Regions from separate parts of the Gordonia sp. J1A genome, predicted to be linked through region 1. Evidence: riboswitches for the same ligand, from Rfam matches in the RefSeq annotation. Region 1 holds a riboswitch; the other holds the start of a gene.
What was found. Region 1 has a riboswitch for thiamine pyrophosphate ahead of ACZ5QD_RS16810 (FAD-dependent oxidoreductase). Riboswitches for the same ligand answer to the same signal wherever they lie in the genome.
Positions count from the first base shown of each region.

Region 2: linked by a shared signal. The riboswitch ahead of thiC (phosphomethylpyrimidine synthase ThiC) and the one ahead of ACZ5QD_RS16810 (FAD-dependent oxidoreductase) in region 1 are both predicted to bind thiamine pyrophosphate.

Region 1 is NZ_AP041607.1:3,613,909-3,621,489, forward strand. Features, by position in the region: gene ACZ5QD_RS16795 (NUDIX hydrolase) at 1-343, shown strand, start outside; gene ACZ5QD_RS16800 (hypothetical protein) at 381-743, opposite strand; gene thiE (thiamine phosphate synthase) at 1,002-1,679, opposite strand; TPP riboswitch at 1,723-1,836, shown strand; gene ACZ5QD_RS16810 (FAD-dependent oxidoreductase) at 1,829-2,986, shown strand; gene thiS (sulfur carrier protein ThiS) at 2,977-3,174, shown strand; gene thiG (thiazole synthase) at 3,167-3,964, shown strand; gene ACZ5QD_RS16825 (EamA/RhaT family transporter) at 3,972-4,919, opposite strand; gene ACZ5QD_RS16830 (ATP-grasp domain-containing protein) at 5,002-6,168, shown strand; gene ACZ5QD_RS16835 (alpha/beta fold hydrolase) at 6,199-7,068, opposite strand; gene arsC (arsenate reductase (glutaredoxin)) at 7,080-7,442, opposite strand; gene ACZ5QD_RS16845 (NAD(P)/FAD-dependent oxidoreductase) at 7,489-7,581, opposite strand, start outside.
Region 2 is NZ_AP041607.1:2,690,395-2,697,975, forward strand. Features, by position in the region: gene ACZ5QD_RS12510 (peptide deformylase) at 1-538, shown strand, start outside; gene ACZ5QD_RS12515 (GNAT family N-acetyltransferase, cg3035/Rv0428c family) at 573-1,265, shown strand; gene ACZ5QD_RS12520 (guanyl-specific ribonuclease) at 1,296-1,808, shown strand; gene ACZ5QD_RS12525 (barstar family protein) at 1,805-2,290, shown strand; gene ACZ5QD_RS12530 (exodeoxyribonuclease III) at 2,295-3,077, shown strand; gene ACZ5QD_RS12535 (GNAT family N-acetyltransferase) at 3,106-3,456, opposite strand; TPP riboswitch at 3,583-3,696, shown strand; gene thiC (phosphomethylpyrimidine synthase ThiC) at 3,688-5,379, shown strand; gene thiD (bifunctional hydroxymethylpyrimidine kinase/phosphomethylpyrimidine kinase) at 5,427-6,239, shown strand; gene ACZ5QD_RS12550 (helix-turn-helix domain-containing protein) at 6,258-7,328, opposite strand.

The DNA.
Region 1 (7,581 bases):
GCTCCAGCATCGCGCCGTGTGGTCGCATCAGGGCGGCACGTGGGGGCTGCCGGGCGGTGCCCGCGACTCGCACGAGAGCGTGGAACAGGCCGCGGTGCGTGAAGCGCACGAGGAAGCCGGGATCGCTGAGTCGGACGTCGCGGTGATCGAGTCGATCGTCACGCACTCGGCGCCGGAGTGGAGTTACACGACGGTCATCGCCAAGGCCGATTCGCCGGTCGCGACGGTCGGCAACGGGGAGTCCGCCGAACTGCGCTGGGTGCCCGCCGAGTCGGTGGCCGAGCTGCCGCTGCATCCCGGTCTGGCGAAGGCGTGGCCGGGGCTGCTGGCCCGGCTCACCTGAGTCCGGCCCGCCCGAGCTCGGGCCCACCTGAGCGAGCTCACGCCAGCTGATTGGCTCCCGCGATCAGCGCGTTGATGGTGGCCTCGTCGCCGGTGCGGCCCCGGCCGTACGACCAACTCCGGTGCAGATCGCGTTCGCAGAGCAGGTAGGTGACGGTCTCGCCGTCCTCCTGATGCTGGTACAGCGAGACGATCTCGACGCCCGCGCCCAGTGCGTACAGCACCTCGGTCATCGCGCCGATGGCGCCGACCGCGGTGGCGCTGACGTCGTGGCATCGTCGGCCGAGATTGATCCGTGCGCGGCAGGTGACGGTGTCGCCGCGACCCGGCTCGATCGTGATCGCCTCCAACGCGATGTCGCCGGCGGGTGCGTAGGTCTGGTCGAAACTCGAAGTGGTCATGTCGGCCGCCTCCCGTGGAAACCAATTCGGCAGTCGCCGAGAGGAGCGGGACTGCTGCGGACGGTCGTATCCGTTACGGGTACAGGATGTCGGCAGGATCTGAATGGAACGCATCGGGAGCCTTCATTTCGGTCGAAGATTCGATGACCGACGAGCTCAGAGATGTGGAGAGACGACAACCCCGCAGCGGGGGGTCGGTCGAATCAGACCCCGCTGCGGCGGGCTACAAGAAGCTTCCACGTCATGATGGCAAGCAGCTTACTCCGCCGTGCCGGAAAGGCAAGCCGTCCGGAGGTCGCGCGCGGCGGTCGCGGGATCGGCGGCACCGGTGATCGCCCGGACCACCACGATGCGCTCGCCGCCCGCGTCGGTGACCTCTCGAACGCGGGGCAGGTCGATGCCGCCGATCGCGAACCACGCCTTGCTGGGCCGCGCCGCGGCGACCGCGCTGACGAACTCGAGTCCGGTGGCCGCCCGGCCCGGTTTGGTCGGCGTCGTCCAGCACGGGCCGGTGCAGAAGTAGTCCACGTCGGGATCGGCATCGGCGGTGAGCGCCTGCTCCACGGTGTGCGTGGAGCGGCCGATCACCACGTCGGGGCCGACGATGCGCCGGGCGGTGGCGGGCGGCAGATCGTCCTGGCCGACGTGGAGGACGTCGGCGCCGGACGCGACCGCGACGTCGGCCCGGTCGTTGACGGCCAGCAGCGCACCCGCGGCGTGCGTCAGTTCGCGCAGCCGCCGCAGCAGTTCCAGCTCCTGCACGGCGGTGAGCTCGCCGAACTCGCGTTCCCCGGGCGAATTCTTGTCGCGCAGCTGGACGATGTCGACGCCGCCCGCGAGAGCGCTCCGGACGAAGTCGATCAGGTCGCCGCGCTCGCGCCGCGCGTCGGTGCACAGGTACAGGCGGGAGGTGGCGAGACGAGTGCGGGCATCCATGACCGACACCGTAGTCGCCGATGCCGGGCGGTAGACTGTGAGGCGTTATCGACACGGGAGTCCGGAGGTCCGCCGGGCTGAGAGTGCGCTGCGCCGGCGCTGACCGTCACACCTGATCCGGGTCATGCCGGCGAAGGAAGGCTGACGTCATGTCTGGTGAAAGCGCATCCGGCGAAGAGTTCGCCTCCCCGAGGGGACATAGCACCGAGCGGCTCGGTGAACTGTCGGTGATCGGGGGCGGCGTCGTCGGCCTCACGTGCGCCCTGTCCGCCGCCGACCGCGGATGGCGGGTGCGCGTCTTCGACGCCGGACCGCAGGAGCGGGCCGCGCACGTCGCGGGCGGCATGCTCGGCTGCTTCGCAGAAGGACATCCCGGCGAGGACCGGCTGCTGGCGATCTCGCGGGACTCGGTGGCGCGATGGCCCGCCCTGCTCGAACGACTCGGCGATCCGACCGTGCGGACGGCCGCCGACAGCTTGCTGATCGGTGCCGCGCCGGCCGACCTGGAGCACCTGCGGACACAGGTGCGGTTCGGGCTGTCCACGTCGCCCGGCGACGCCGACCGGCTGCCCGCGATGACACCGGCCGAGCTGCGTGCAGTCGAACCCGCGCTGGTGCGCGGCGTGGCCGGAGGGTTTCACGCGGTCGGTGAGGGGTCGCTCGACAACCGGCGGCTGATCGCCGCGCTGCAACGCGCGCTCGAGAGCCGCGGAGTGATCTGGGAGCGCGGGTGGGTGACCGATCTGTCGACGATCCCCGGGGATCAGGTGCTGGTCGCGGCCGGCCTCGGTTCCCGCAGGCTGCTGCCGAGCGTGGAACTCCGCGGTGAGAAGGGCGAGATCCTTCGACTGCGCCGCACACGTTGGTCGGTGCCGCCGCCGACGCATGTGATCCGGGCCCGCTGGCATGGGCGCGCCCTCTACCTGGTGCCGAGGGACGACGGGGTGGTCGTGGGCGCCACGCAGTACGAGGCCTACGACGACGGTGATCGGATGCCGCTGGCGGGCGGGGTGGGCGATCTGCTCGCCGACGCCGCCGAGCTGATGCCGGGACTGCGCACCTACGAACTCGCCGAGGCGGGCGCGGGGATCCGCCCGTCGTCGCCGGACGGTGTGCCCGTGGTGCGGCGGGTGGACGAGCGGATTCTCGTCGCCGCCGGGCACGGCCGCAACGGCATCGCGCTCGCCCCGTGGACCGCGGCGCGCGTGGGCGCCCTCCTCCGACCGCCGGATCGGCGGGGACCGGACTCGCGGGTGGATCCGATCGCAACTGACAGCACCGACAACAGGGAGCCGACATGGAACTGACCGTCAACGGCGACACCGTCACCTTCGATGACGCGCCGACCGTCACCGGGCTGCTGGCCCACCTCGACCTGCCCGACTGCGGAGTCGCGGTGGCCGTGGACGGGGTGGTGCGTCCCAAAGCCGAGTGGGACCGACCGCTCGGTGCGTATGCCGAGATCGACATCCTGACGGCGGTGCAGGGTGGTTGACACAGCACAGGCACCGGTCGGGGAGGTGCCGCCGCTGTCCGTGGCCGGCCGCGAGTTCGGTTCGCGGCTCATCACGGGAACCGGCGGCGCGCCGAATCTCGCTGTGCTCGAACGCGCATTGATCGCCTCCGGAACCGAGCTGACGACGGTGGCGATGCGCCGCATCAGTCCGGAGTCCGGGACCGGTGTGCTCGACCTGCTGCGTCGCCTCGGAATCGCGGTCCTGCCGAACACGGCGGGCTGTCACACCACGGCCGAGGCGGTACTGACCGCGCAGCTCGCCCGTGAGGCGTGCGAGACGGATCTGGTCAAGCTGGAAGTGGTGGCCGACGACCGCACGTTGCTGCCCGATCCGCTCGAGTTGGTGGACGCCGCATCGGCGCTGGTCGCCGACGGCTTTCAGGTTCTCGCGTACACCAACGACGACCCGGTCCTCGCTCTGCGTCTGCAAGACGCGGGGGTGGCCGCGGTGATGCCGCTGGGCTCGCCGATCGGGACCGGGCTCGGCATCTCCAATCCGCACAACATCGAGATGATCGTCGCGCGGGCCGAGGTGCCGGTGGTGCTCGACGCCGGCATCGGGACGGCGAGCGACGCGGCACTGGCCATGGAACTCGGCTGCGACGCCGTCCTGCTGGCCTCGGCGGTCACGCGCGCGGACGACCCGGCGGCGATGGCCGCGGCCATGCGCCACGCCGTCGTCGCCGGATACCTGGCCGCGCATGCCGGCCGGATCCCGAAGCGGTTCTGGGCGCAGGCGTCCTCGCCGAGCCGTTCCGCGACCTGCTGAGGACGCGTCAGCGGTCCGCGTCGTCGACCTGCTCGCGGCCGCGGCGCCATCCGCCCTTCTCCGGCGGGGCCTCCCCGAAGTGGTCGGGGTCGCCGGTGCCGTACCAGGCGACGAGGACCGCGCCGACCACGGCGCCGATGAAGCCGACCACCGCGAGCCAGCCGAGACCGGGGTGTGCGCTGTCGCCCAGGAAGGCCACGCCGATGATGCTTGGGCCCGCGGTCTCACCGACCACCAGCATCGCGGTCACGCCGCTGACGGCACCGACCTGCAGCGCCACCGTCTGCACGTAGAAACCGATCGCTCCGGCGATTGCGATCGACCACGCCGCGGGGTCACCCAGGATGGTCAGGATGTCGAACTTCTCCAGGCCGTCGAGCACCCGGACCGAACACGCGATCACGCCGAACAGCAGCCCCGCGCCGGCACCGCCGATCGGCGCGGCGAACTTACCGCCCCGGTACACGCCGACCAGGGAGACGGTGCACAGCAGGATGGTCGCGATCAGCAGACCCCAGTGAAAGGTCATCGACGCGCTGTCCTTGACGCCCGGGGACGACGACACGCCGAGCAGGAACAGGGAGAGCACCACGAGCCAGATCGCGACCCAGTCACGGGTGTGCAGAACGATATTGAGCAGGAGTGTTCCGAGCAGTGCCGTGACGACGAGGTTGGCGGACACGATCGACTGAGCCAGGAACAGCGGCAGGAAACGCGCGGCGACGGCGCCGCCCGCGAAGCCGACGATGACCATGACAGTCCCGAGGATGAACGCGGGATCGACGAGCGTGGAGAAGGTCGACTCGACCGACGGCGAGTTGTCGCCGCCGACCCCGGCCTTGCCCTCTTCCCGCTGCTCCACCGCGACCCGGCGGGCGCCGAGTGCTCGGAGCACGGTCGAGACTCCGTAGGCCACCGCGGCCATCGACGCCGCAATGATCCCGATTACGTACAACGAAGAATCCCCTGAGTCGTGAATGAGTACTCGGTAAGAACACGCTACACGTGAGGCTTGTTCACTTGTCTACTCTGTATCTGTGGTCTCCGGTACGCGCAAACATGTCCTCATCACCTTCGGCAGGTCGTTTCTGACGCTCAACCTGGCGCGACAGTTCGCTGCTGCCGGGCACACGGTGTCGACGTGCGACAGCCTCCCGATCACGGTGAGCCGCTTCTCGAACGCCGTCTCGTCGTTCCATCGGGTCAGTCCGCCCAAGTTCAAGCCGCAGGAGTACTGCCGCGAGATCGCCGAACTGGTCAAGTCCGAGGGCATCGACATGGTGATCCCCATCCACGAGGAGACCGACATCCTCTCGATGATGGCCGGTCTGTTCCCGCCGACATGCGAGCTGTTCCTGTCGCCGTTCGAGGTGGAGGACATGCTCCACAACAAGTTCTCCTTCCAGGAGGCGCTGGTGGAGCGGGGCTTTCCCACGCTCAAGTTCAAGAAGCTGGCCTCGGCGCAGGACACGGTAGGGCTCGACTTCGACACGCCCTTCGCCATCAAGCAGACGTACTCCCGCGGCTCGCAGAAGGTCTACAAGGCGCAGCCGGGCGAATCCCTCGACTTCCTCACCTACGACGAGACCAACCCGTGGATCGCCCAGGAATGGATGGAGGGCGACCGGTACTGCACCTACTCGGTGTGCCGCGACGGCGAGGTCTTCGCCCACGCCACCTATCCCGTCGACTACGCCATCGACGGCAGCTCGTGCCTGACCTTCACGCAGGTCGATCACCAGCCGATCCTCGACTGGGTGCAGCGCTTCGCGAAGTCGGTGAACTTCACCGGCCACATGGGACTCGACTTCATCGACCACCCCGAGAAGGGGCTGTACACGATCGAATGCAATCCGCGGGGCACCAGCGGAATCATGATGTACACCAGGCAGAATCGCCTCGACCGCGCGTTCTTCGGCGAGAACACCGAGATCATCAGCCCGCCCGAGAACCGCACTCGAATGATCGGCGTCGGCATGACCCTCTACGGCTGGCGCAAGTCCAGCCGCGGTGGGCGCAGCCTGCGGCAGTTCGTGCGCGACTTCCGTGCGGCGAGCGACGTGATCTGGGATTCCGAGGACCGGCTGCCCGCGCTGATGCTGATTCCGGCCTACATGGCGATCCTGAGTCACGGATTCCGGTACAAGGTGGGCCTCGCGGAGGCCTTCATGCACGACCACGAGTGGGACGGGCACAAGGTCTGAGAGCCGCACTCCCCGAACGGAGCCGCGCGGCTACGACGCCGTGACCTTGCGGCAGAACTCGACCAGCAGGGCCGTCGCGCGGCGATCGGGGTCGAGCATGAGCCCGCCGTGCGCGAGTCCGTCGAGTTCGTGGAAGTCGGCGATCGGCATGTGCGACGCGGCTTCGCGACTGCCCGACGGCGGAAAGAAGACGTCGTGCTGGTAGGCGACGACGAGCGCCGGAACGTCGATCGCGGCGAGGCGTTCGGGCGTCGGCTCCTTGGCCAGCATCCATCCGTGAGACGCCGAGAGCTGGCCCTTGAGGCCGTCCGGTGACGCCCACACCGGCTCGCCCGCCGTCAGCACCTCGCGCCAGGCGCGGACGGTCAGGTCGTCGCCGAGCATGCCCGGTCCGAGAGTGGTCATCAGTTGTTCGAAGACGGTGACCGCTTCGGGGATCTCACCGAGCCGCTCGATGAGCCCGAGTTCCATCTCGTTCACCATCTCCCCGATGGCGGACGACCGAAGCCCGGCGATCATTGCGAGACCGCGGATCCGTCCCGGCCACGACGACGCGAGGACCTGGGAGATGTAGCAGCCCATCGAGTAGCCGGCGATGACGGCGTCGTCCACCCCGAAGTGGCCGAGCACGGCGGCGGCGTCATCGGCCATCTCCGGGACCGAGTAGGGCGCGGGCGGCGCGGACGACGGCACGAGTCCGCGCGCCGAGTAGGTGATGACGGAGAACCCCGCCTCCACCAGTGCGGCGGGCACGCCGGTGAACTGCCAGACACCCGCCGGCATGCCGAGCCCGCCGTTGAGAAGAACGGTGGGGCCCTCACCGACGCGTGTGGCGGCGATACGAACGTCGGCGGCTGTCTGGATCAGTTCTGGCTTCGACTCTGGCTTCGACGCGGTCACGACTGCCGACGTTACTCGCGGCCGCGCAGACCCTCGACGATTCGCTGGAGACTCTCCGGCGTTCTCGCCATGACGGTCCCGGCGTCAGTGACGACCAGCGGCCGCTGGATGAGCGACGGGTGCGCGACCATCGCGTCGAGCAGCGCATCGTCGTCGGCTCCGTCGAGACCGAGGTCGGCATACAGCGGCTCCCCGCTCCGGACCGCGTCGCGCACCGATAGGCCCGCGGCCGCGATCAGTTCGGCGAGTGCGTCTCTGTCGGGGGTGTCGGTCAGATACTCCACGACGGTGACGTCGGCGCCGGCGTCGCGCAAGGCGTCGAGGGCGGTGCGGGACTTGCTGCAGCTCGCGTTGTAGTAGATGGTCGCGTCCACCGCGTCGGCCTTTCGGTAGGGTCTGCGGACGAGCGCAGAACGGGTGTCAGATCAGGCTCGACAAGGGTACTTCGGGGTCGGCCAGCGCGGCGGCGTCCACCGGGCGCCGTGCCTGCACCAGGGCTGCGATGTCGTCGCC
Region 2 (7,581 bases), 920 kb from region 1:
CACCCCGGTCGAGCTCGACGCCGACTCGAAGCCCTCGGCCGAGATCGTCGCTCTGCTCGACGACATGTACGAGACCATGGACGCCGCCAACGGCGTCGGACTCGCGGCGAATCAAGTGGGCCGGCCGCTCCGGATGTTCGTCTACGACTGCCCCGATGCCGGCGTGCGCCGGCGCGGCGAGGTGATCAATCCGATCCTGGAGACCTCCGAGATCCCCGAGACGATGCCCGATCCCGACGACAACGACGAAGGCTGCCTCTCGGTGCCCGGTGAGGGCTTTCCGACGGGGCGGGCCGACTGGGCCAAGGTGGTCGGCACCGACCGCAACGGCGACCGCGTCGAGATCGAGGGCACCGGATTCTTCGCCCGGATGCTGCAGCACGAGACCGGACACCTCGACGGATTCCTGTACGTCGACGTGCTGATCGGGCGCAACGCGCGGGCGGCCAAGAAGGCGATCAAGCGCAACGGCTGGGGCGTGCCCGGCCTCACCTGGCTGCCGGGCACCGTCACCGATCCGTTCGGCCACGACGACTGACCCGCCCGCCGTGCCGTCGCCGGACCCGTCGCCCGTGTCTCGCGGACCGCAGCCCGCGGTCGGCGATCGAGTGGTGGTCCGGTACCGGCTCGGCGCCGACGCGCCCGCCGATTGGCGGGCCTCACCCAATCCCCCGACCGATCGCTCCCCCAGCCTGTCGGACATCACCGGGCTGCTCCGGGAGCGGACCGGCGAGGCGATCGTCGTCGAGCGCGACGGCGTCCGCCACCGCATCCGCACCGATGCGATCACGTCGGTGCGACTGCTCTCGCGACGGGTGGTGCGCAACTCCGAGATCCGCGGCGTGGAGCGAGCGCTGATGCGCGCCGCACCGGCCGCCGAGCGAACCGAGACCGACGGTTGGCTCGTCAACGGCGCCGGCGACTCTCTGCGGTCGGGAGCCGCGGCACCGGTCGACTTCGGCTCCATCGCGGCCGGTCTGCCCGCGGCGCTGCGCTGGCTCGACGGCCGGGGGCTGCCGCGCCGCGTGATCGTCGCCGACCGGCTGATGCGCGTCGCCTCGCTGGGTGCGGCGATCGCGAGTTCGGCCGATTACGAGGTGCTGATCGGCCCCGAGCCGACGGGCCCCACCCCGCCCGGCGACTGGGCGCCGATCGCCGACGGGGTGGTCGCGGTGACGGTGGCGGCGTCCGACGACTCGGCCCGCGCGGCGTGGCGAGCACTGGACTTCGAACTGCACCACACGTGCCGCCTGCTGGCTCTGTAGCGGCGGCGCGATGAATTACGGTGGACGGCGATGCCGAACTCCACCGACCCCGACCTGACCAGGCGACGAATCATCGCTTCGGCGCTCGCCGTCATCGCGCTGCTCGCCATCGCGGCGTTCACGTGGTGGATCGACGGCCGCGACAGCCCCGACGACGCGTCGTCCGCACCGACGTCCACGGCCGCCGGCCCGCTCCTCGGCACGTCCACGGCGGCGCCCGGCCCGGCGACGGTCGAGGCGAGGGGCGGCGACGCTCCCACCCGGGTCACCAAGACGCTGAACGAGATCGATTCGGGCCGGTGGCCGGAGGCGGCGAACGCCCCGGGCACCCACGGCGGCGACACCTTCCGGAACAACGAGCGCAAGCTGCCGGTCAAGTCCGCAGACGGGCGGCGCATCGTCTACAAGGAATGGGACGTCAACCCCAAGAAGCCGGGACGCGGACGTGACGCCGAACGCATCGTGACCGGCAGCGACGGGTCCGCCTGGTACACCCTCGACCACTATCGGACCTTCGTCCAGATCCGGGGGCCGTCGGCGTGACCACCACTTCCCTGACCGAATTCCTCGCCGGCGAGGGCCCGGCGACAGCGCTCGCGATCGGCGACGTCACCACTTACCGCACCGGCGCAGCGGTCCGGCGGTTGCCGGGCGACCGGATGCGCACGTTGGACGGACTGTACGACCTCTTCGCCGCCGCATGGGACTTCCCCGGCCACTTCGGGCACAACAAAGACGCGTTCGACGACTGCATGGGCGACCTCCCCACCGGTCTGCGGACCCCCACCGGCGCTCGGGCGACGGCATTGCTGACCGTCGTCTCCGATGCCGGCCGACTCCTGGCCGACGCTCCGGAAGGCGACTTCGAGTGGTTCGCCACCTCCCCCGCGCACTGGCGGGAGCGGCTGCGCCGATCGGGCCGCCGCTTCGGACTCGTCCTGCTCACGTCCGCCGACGACGCGGCCGCCGTCGCAGGCCGATGGGAGGGTGCCGGTGCGCCCCTGATGCGGTTGCGGCAGGATTGACGCCATGCGCCTGGCGACGTGGAACGTGAACTCGATCCGCGCCCGATCCGAGCAGGTCGTGGCATGGATGAATCGGCATGCGATCGATGTGCTCGCGATGCAGGAGACCAAGTGCACCGACGATCAGTTCCCGGTGATGAGTTTTCTGGCCCACGGCTACGACGTCGCGTTCCACGGGTCGAGCGGATACAACGGCGTCGCGATCGCGTCCCGGATCGGGGTGCACGACATCCACATCGGATTCGACGGGCAGCCGCTCTACGCCGGTGAACGGGAGGCGCGAGCCATCTCGGCGACCTGCGGTGGCGTGCGCGTCTGGAGCCTGTACGCCCCCAACGGGCGCGAGCCGGGACACGATCACTTCCAGTACAAACTCGACTGGCTCAGCGCCCTCGCCGATGTCACATCGCTGGAACTGTCGCACGATCCCGCCGCCCAGGTCGCTCTCGCCGGAGACTGGAATGTGGCGCCGACCGACGAGGACGTGTGGGACCCCGAGTACTTCGCGTCCCGCACGCACACCTCCGACGAGGAGCGCGCCGCCTTCCGCCGCTTCGTCGAAGGCGGATTCGTCGACAGCGCGGCCCCCTTCACCCCCGGTCCGGGGACCTACACCTTCTGGGACTACCAGGCCGGGCGCTTCGCCCGCAACGAGGGCATGCGCATCGACTTCGCGCTCTGCTCCCCCGCCTTGGACGACCGTATCCACGACGCCTTCATCGACCGCGACGCCCGCGCCGCGGAGGGCGCCAGCGATCACGCCCCCCTCGTGTTCGACCTGAGCTGATCCCGGCGGGTGCGCCGGTCGGTCCGCCTCAGGCGGAGGCCATCGCCACCATGCCGGGATGGGCGTCGAGGAAGTGCTTGGTGAAGGTGCACAGCGGCCGCACCTTGAGCTGGTTGTCGCGCATGTACTGCATGGCGCCGCCGGTGAGCCGAGTGGCCAGCCCGTGGCCGCTGTACTCGTCGTAGAGGACCGTGTGGAGGATCGTCACCACCTCGCCGTCGGGACCGTCGTCGATGCGATAGCCGAGCACGCCGACCAGGTCGCCGCCCACCCGCAACTCGAAGCGCTCCCGCTCCGGATTGTGGGAGACCTCGGAGATCTGGTGCAGCAGCGAGCGCGCCGACTGCGGCGGATGCGAGTGACGGACTTTGCGATGCATTCGTTGACCTCCTGTGACCAGCGTCACAAGATTACGTTCGTTCGACGGGGAGACGCAAGTCACATCTGTCACATCTGCATCACGATGCGACGCGACCGGACGACGTGAGTATGGTGGGCACCGCACAACTTCACACGCGGGGGCTCCCACGGAACCGGGGGCTGAGATGGCGACAGGCGGTCGTCGACCGCCTGAACCTGTCCGGATAATGCCGGCGTAGGGAGGATCATCATGGGCACATCCATGCCTGGAACCACACGTGACGACGCCACCGCCGAGGTGACCTGCGGCCCCATCGAGGGCAGCAGCAAGGTCTACCTCGACGTCGACGGCATGGCCGTTCCCCAGCGTCGAGTGCATCTGACGAACGGCGAGCACCTCGACCTCTACGACACCTCCGGTCCGTACACCGACTCGTCGGCGACCATCGACCTCGAGAAGGGGCTGGCGAAGACGCGCGACTCCTGGGAACGGCCGGCACCGGTGCCCGTGGGCGGACACGACGCGGCCACCCAGCTGGCCTGGGCACGCGCCGGGATCGTGACGCCGGAGATGAGATACATCGCCGCGCGCGAGGGCGTCGACGCCGAGCTGGTCCGCAGCGAAGTGGCCGCCGGACGCGCGGTGATTCCGGTCAATCACCGCCACCCCGAGTCGGAGCCGATGATCATCGGCAAGGCCTTCGCGGTGAAGGTGAACGCGAACATCGGCAACTCTGCCGTCACCTCGTCCATCGCCGAAGAGGTGGAGAAGATGGTCTGGGCCACCCGGTGGGGCGCCGACACCATCATGGATCTCTCGACCGGCAAGGACATCCACCTCACTCGCGAATGGATCCTGCGCAACTCCCCCGTCCCGGTCGGAACCGTGCCGATCTACCAGGCGCTCGAGAAGGTGAACGGCGATCCCACGCGCCTGACCTGGGAGATCTACCGCGACACCGTAATCGAACAGGCCGAACAGGGCGTCGACTACATGACCGTGCACGCCGGCGTGCTCCTGCGTTACGTCCCGCTGACCGCCAAGCGGGTGACCGGCATCGTCTCGCGCGGCGGCTCCATCATGGCCGCATGGTGTCTGGCCCACCACACCGAGTCGTTCCTGTACACGCACTTCGACGAGCTGTGCGAGATCTTCGCGCGGTACGACATCACCTTCTCGCTCGGCGACGGCCTGCGCCCCGGGTCCATCGCCGATGCGAACGACGAGGCGCAGTTCGCCGAACTGCGGACCCTGGGCGAGCTGACGAAGATCGCCAAGAGCCACGGCGTACAGGTGATGATCGAGGGCCCCGGGCACGTCCCGATGCACAAGATCGCCGAGAACGTCCGGCTCGAGGAAGAGCTGTGTGAGGAGGCCCCCTTCTACACGCTCGGCCCGCTCGCCACCGACATCGCGCCGGCCTACGACCACATCACCTCCGCGATCGGCGCTGCGATGATCGCGCAGGCCGGCACGGCGATGCTCTGCTACGTGACGCCGAAGGAGCACCTGGGGCTGCCGAACCGGGACGACGTGAAGGTCGGCGTCATCACCTACAAGATCGCGGCACACTCGGCCGACCTCGCCAAGGGGCATCCGCGCGCCCAGGAACGCGACGACGCCCTCAGCAGGGCGCGCTTCGAGTTCCGCTGGACCGATCAGTTCAACCTCGCGCTCGATCCCGACACGGCACGCGAGTACCACGATGAGACGATGCCCGCCGAGCCGGCGAAGACCGCGCACTTCTGCTCCATGTGCGGCCCCAAGTTCTGCTCCATGCGGATCTCGGCCGACGTCCGCACCTATGCACAGGAGAACGGGCTCGTCACGCAGGAGGACATCGACGCGCGGCTGGCACAGGACATGGCGGCCAAATCGGCCGAGTTCGCGGCGGCGGGAAACCAGGTGTACCTGCCGATCTCCGAGGCCGCCGCGCCGTGACCCTGCGGCTTCCGCAGGCCGGCCCCGGCGTCACCCCGGTCCGGGTGATGACCGTGGCCGGCTCCGATTCCGGCGGCGGCGCGGGCATTCAGGCCGATATGCGCACCTTCGCGATGCTCGGCCTGCACGCCTGCGTCGCGGTCACCGCGGTGACCGTGCAGAACTCCACCGGGGTCACCGGAATCCAGGAGATCGATCCGGCGGTGGTCGCGGCGCAGATGCACTCGGTGGTTCCCGACATCGGCGTCTGTGCGGTCAAGACGGGGATGCTGGCCTCCGATCCGATCATCACGGCGATCGCCGAGGCCGCGACGCAGCTCGGCATCGGCGGTGACACGGGAGTGCCGCTGGTGGTCGATCCCGTCTGCGCGTCGATGCACGGCGATCCCCTGCTGGCGTCCGACGCCCTCGGTGCGCTCACCGAGCGGTTGATGCCGCTCGCCACGGTCGTCACGCCGAACCTGGACGAGGTGCGCCTACTGACCGGGATCGACGTCGTGGACGGTGCGAGCCAACGGGCGGCCGCCGCGGCACTGCGCGAGTCGGGCGCCCGGTGGGCCCTGGTGAAGGGCGGCCACCTGCGGGGCAGCGAACACAGCCCCGACATCCTGTACGACGGCCGAGAGTTCCTGGAGTTCCCGGGCAGACGCATCGACACCCCGCACGACCACGGTGCGGGTGACACCCTGGCCGCGGCGATCACCGGCGCGCTGGGCCACGGCTACCGCGTGCCCGACGCCGTGGCCTTCGCGAAGCGGTGGGTCACCCGCGGCCTGGCCGCCGCCTATCCGCTCGGCGCCGGCCACGGCCCGGTGAACCCGCTGTGGCGGCTCGATCCGGCGGCCGAATCTCCGCCGTGACCGGTGCCGGCCCCGCCGCTATCCGCGCACGCGGTGGCGATACTCCACCGGTCCGACGCCGTAGCGCTGCTTGAACCGGTTCCGGAAGGTCGCGACCGTCGGGAAGCCCGATGAGAGCGCGATGGTGCTGATCGAGGCGCCCGCGTTCTGCATGAGCATCTCGTGGGCGGTCTGCAGCCGGCGATCGGCGATCCGGCTCGCCAGCGAGGTGTCGCAGTTCTCGAAGTAGCGGTACAGCTGGCGGCGCGAGAGGTGCAGCCGCTCGGCGATCGCGTCCGGGGAGAAGCTGGGATCGCGGTGGTGGCGGTCGATGAGGTCGCGAGCGGCCTCCTGGACGAACAGGGCGTTGTCCTCGGTGCCGGTCGGAGAACCGTCGAGTTCCGACAGCGCGGCGACGATCAGATCGACGGCGGCCTGCTCCGAGACGGTGCCCGTCGCCTGCCCCGCATTGAGCGCCGAGGTCTCGGCGGCGAATCGGCGGACGAAGACCGCGGCCGCGCGGGCCAGCGGGGTGTTGGCCGCGATGGGACGCTGCAGCCGCTCGGCGATGTGGCGGTGCTTGCCGAGCCGATTGAACGGGATGAGCAGTCCGGACGGGTCGGCCACGGCGTTGGTCACCAGGCTGTACGGGGTCGCGTTGCTGACGAACACCAGGTCGCCGGGGCCGTAGACGAACTCCCGGCCGTTCTGCCGGATGAGTGACTGTCCGCGCATACCGCTGACACTGACCACCAGAGGGTCCGACGGCTCGTTCCGCACCCGCTCCGCCGTGCGCTCCATCGTCATCGCGGGCTGCAGTGCGCAGTAGGTCACGATCGACGACAGACTCTGTGCGAAGCGCATCGCATGAAAGGTCTCCGGTTCCGCGATGCGGACGTCGACCGTCGGGCTGTAGGCGGTGGTGCCGGAATGGCCGGTGAACCGGTCCGGACGCGGGCGCGTCGGGACACTGCCGACGCCGAGCCGCGCTTCCCATTCGGCGACGGTGCGCGGAGTGAGCCGGGTCGCCAGTCCGGGACGTGCCGCCTGAGGGAACGAAGCGCGCGTATTGGACAGACTTGTCTTGGGCAGGGTTGCACTATGGGGCATGAGGAGACCTTCTACGCATGGGGGACATGGCGAGATGGGCCTGGCTTTGGGAGGGAGCCTTGCTTTCTCATCTGACATACTTGCACACCCAATTATCAGTGTCGAGCGAATCACCAAAAGCGCCAAGGTGATATTCGGGTCACATCGGGCGGGTCCGATCGGCAAACTTGCGTCGCAACTGTCACTACCTGGGGGTAACTGCTAGCAGGCCGGTATCGCGGCATACCCGGCGCGGTACTGTTCTGGGAGACCG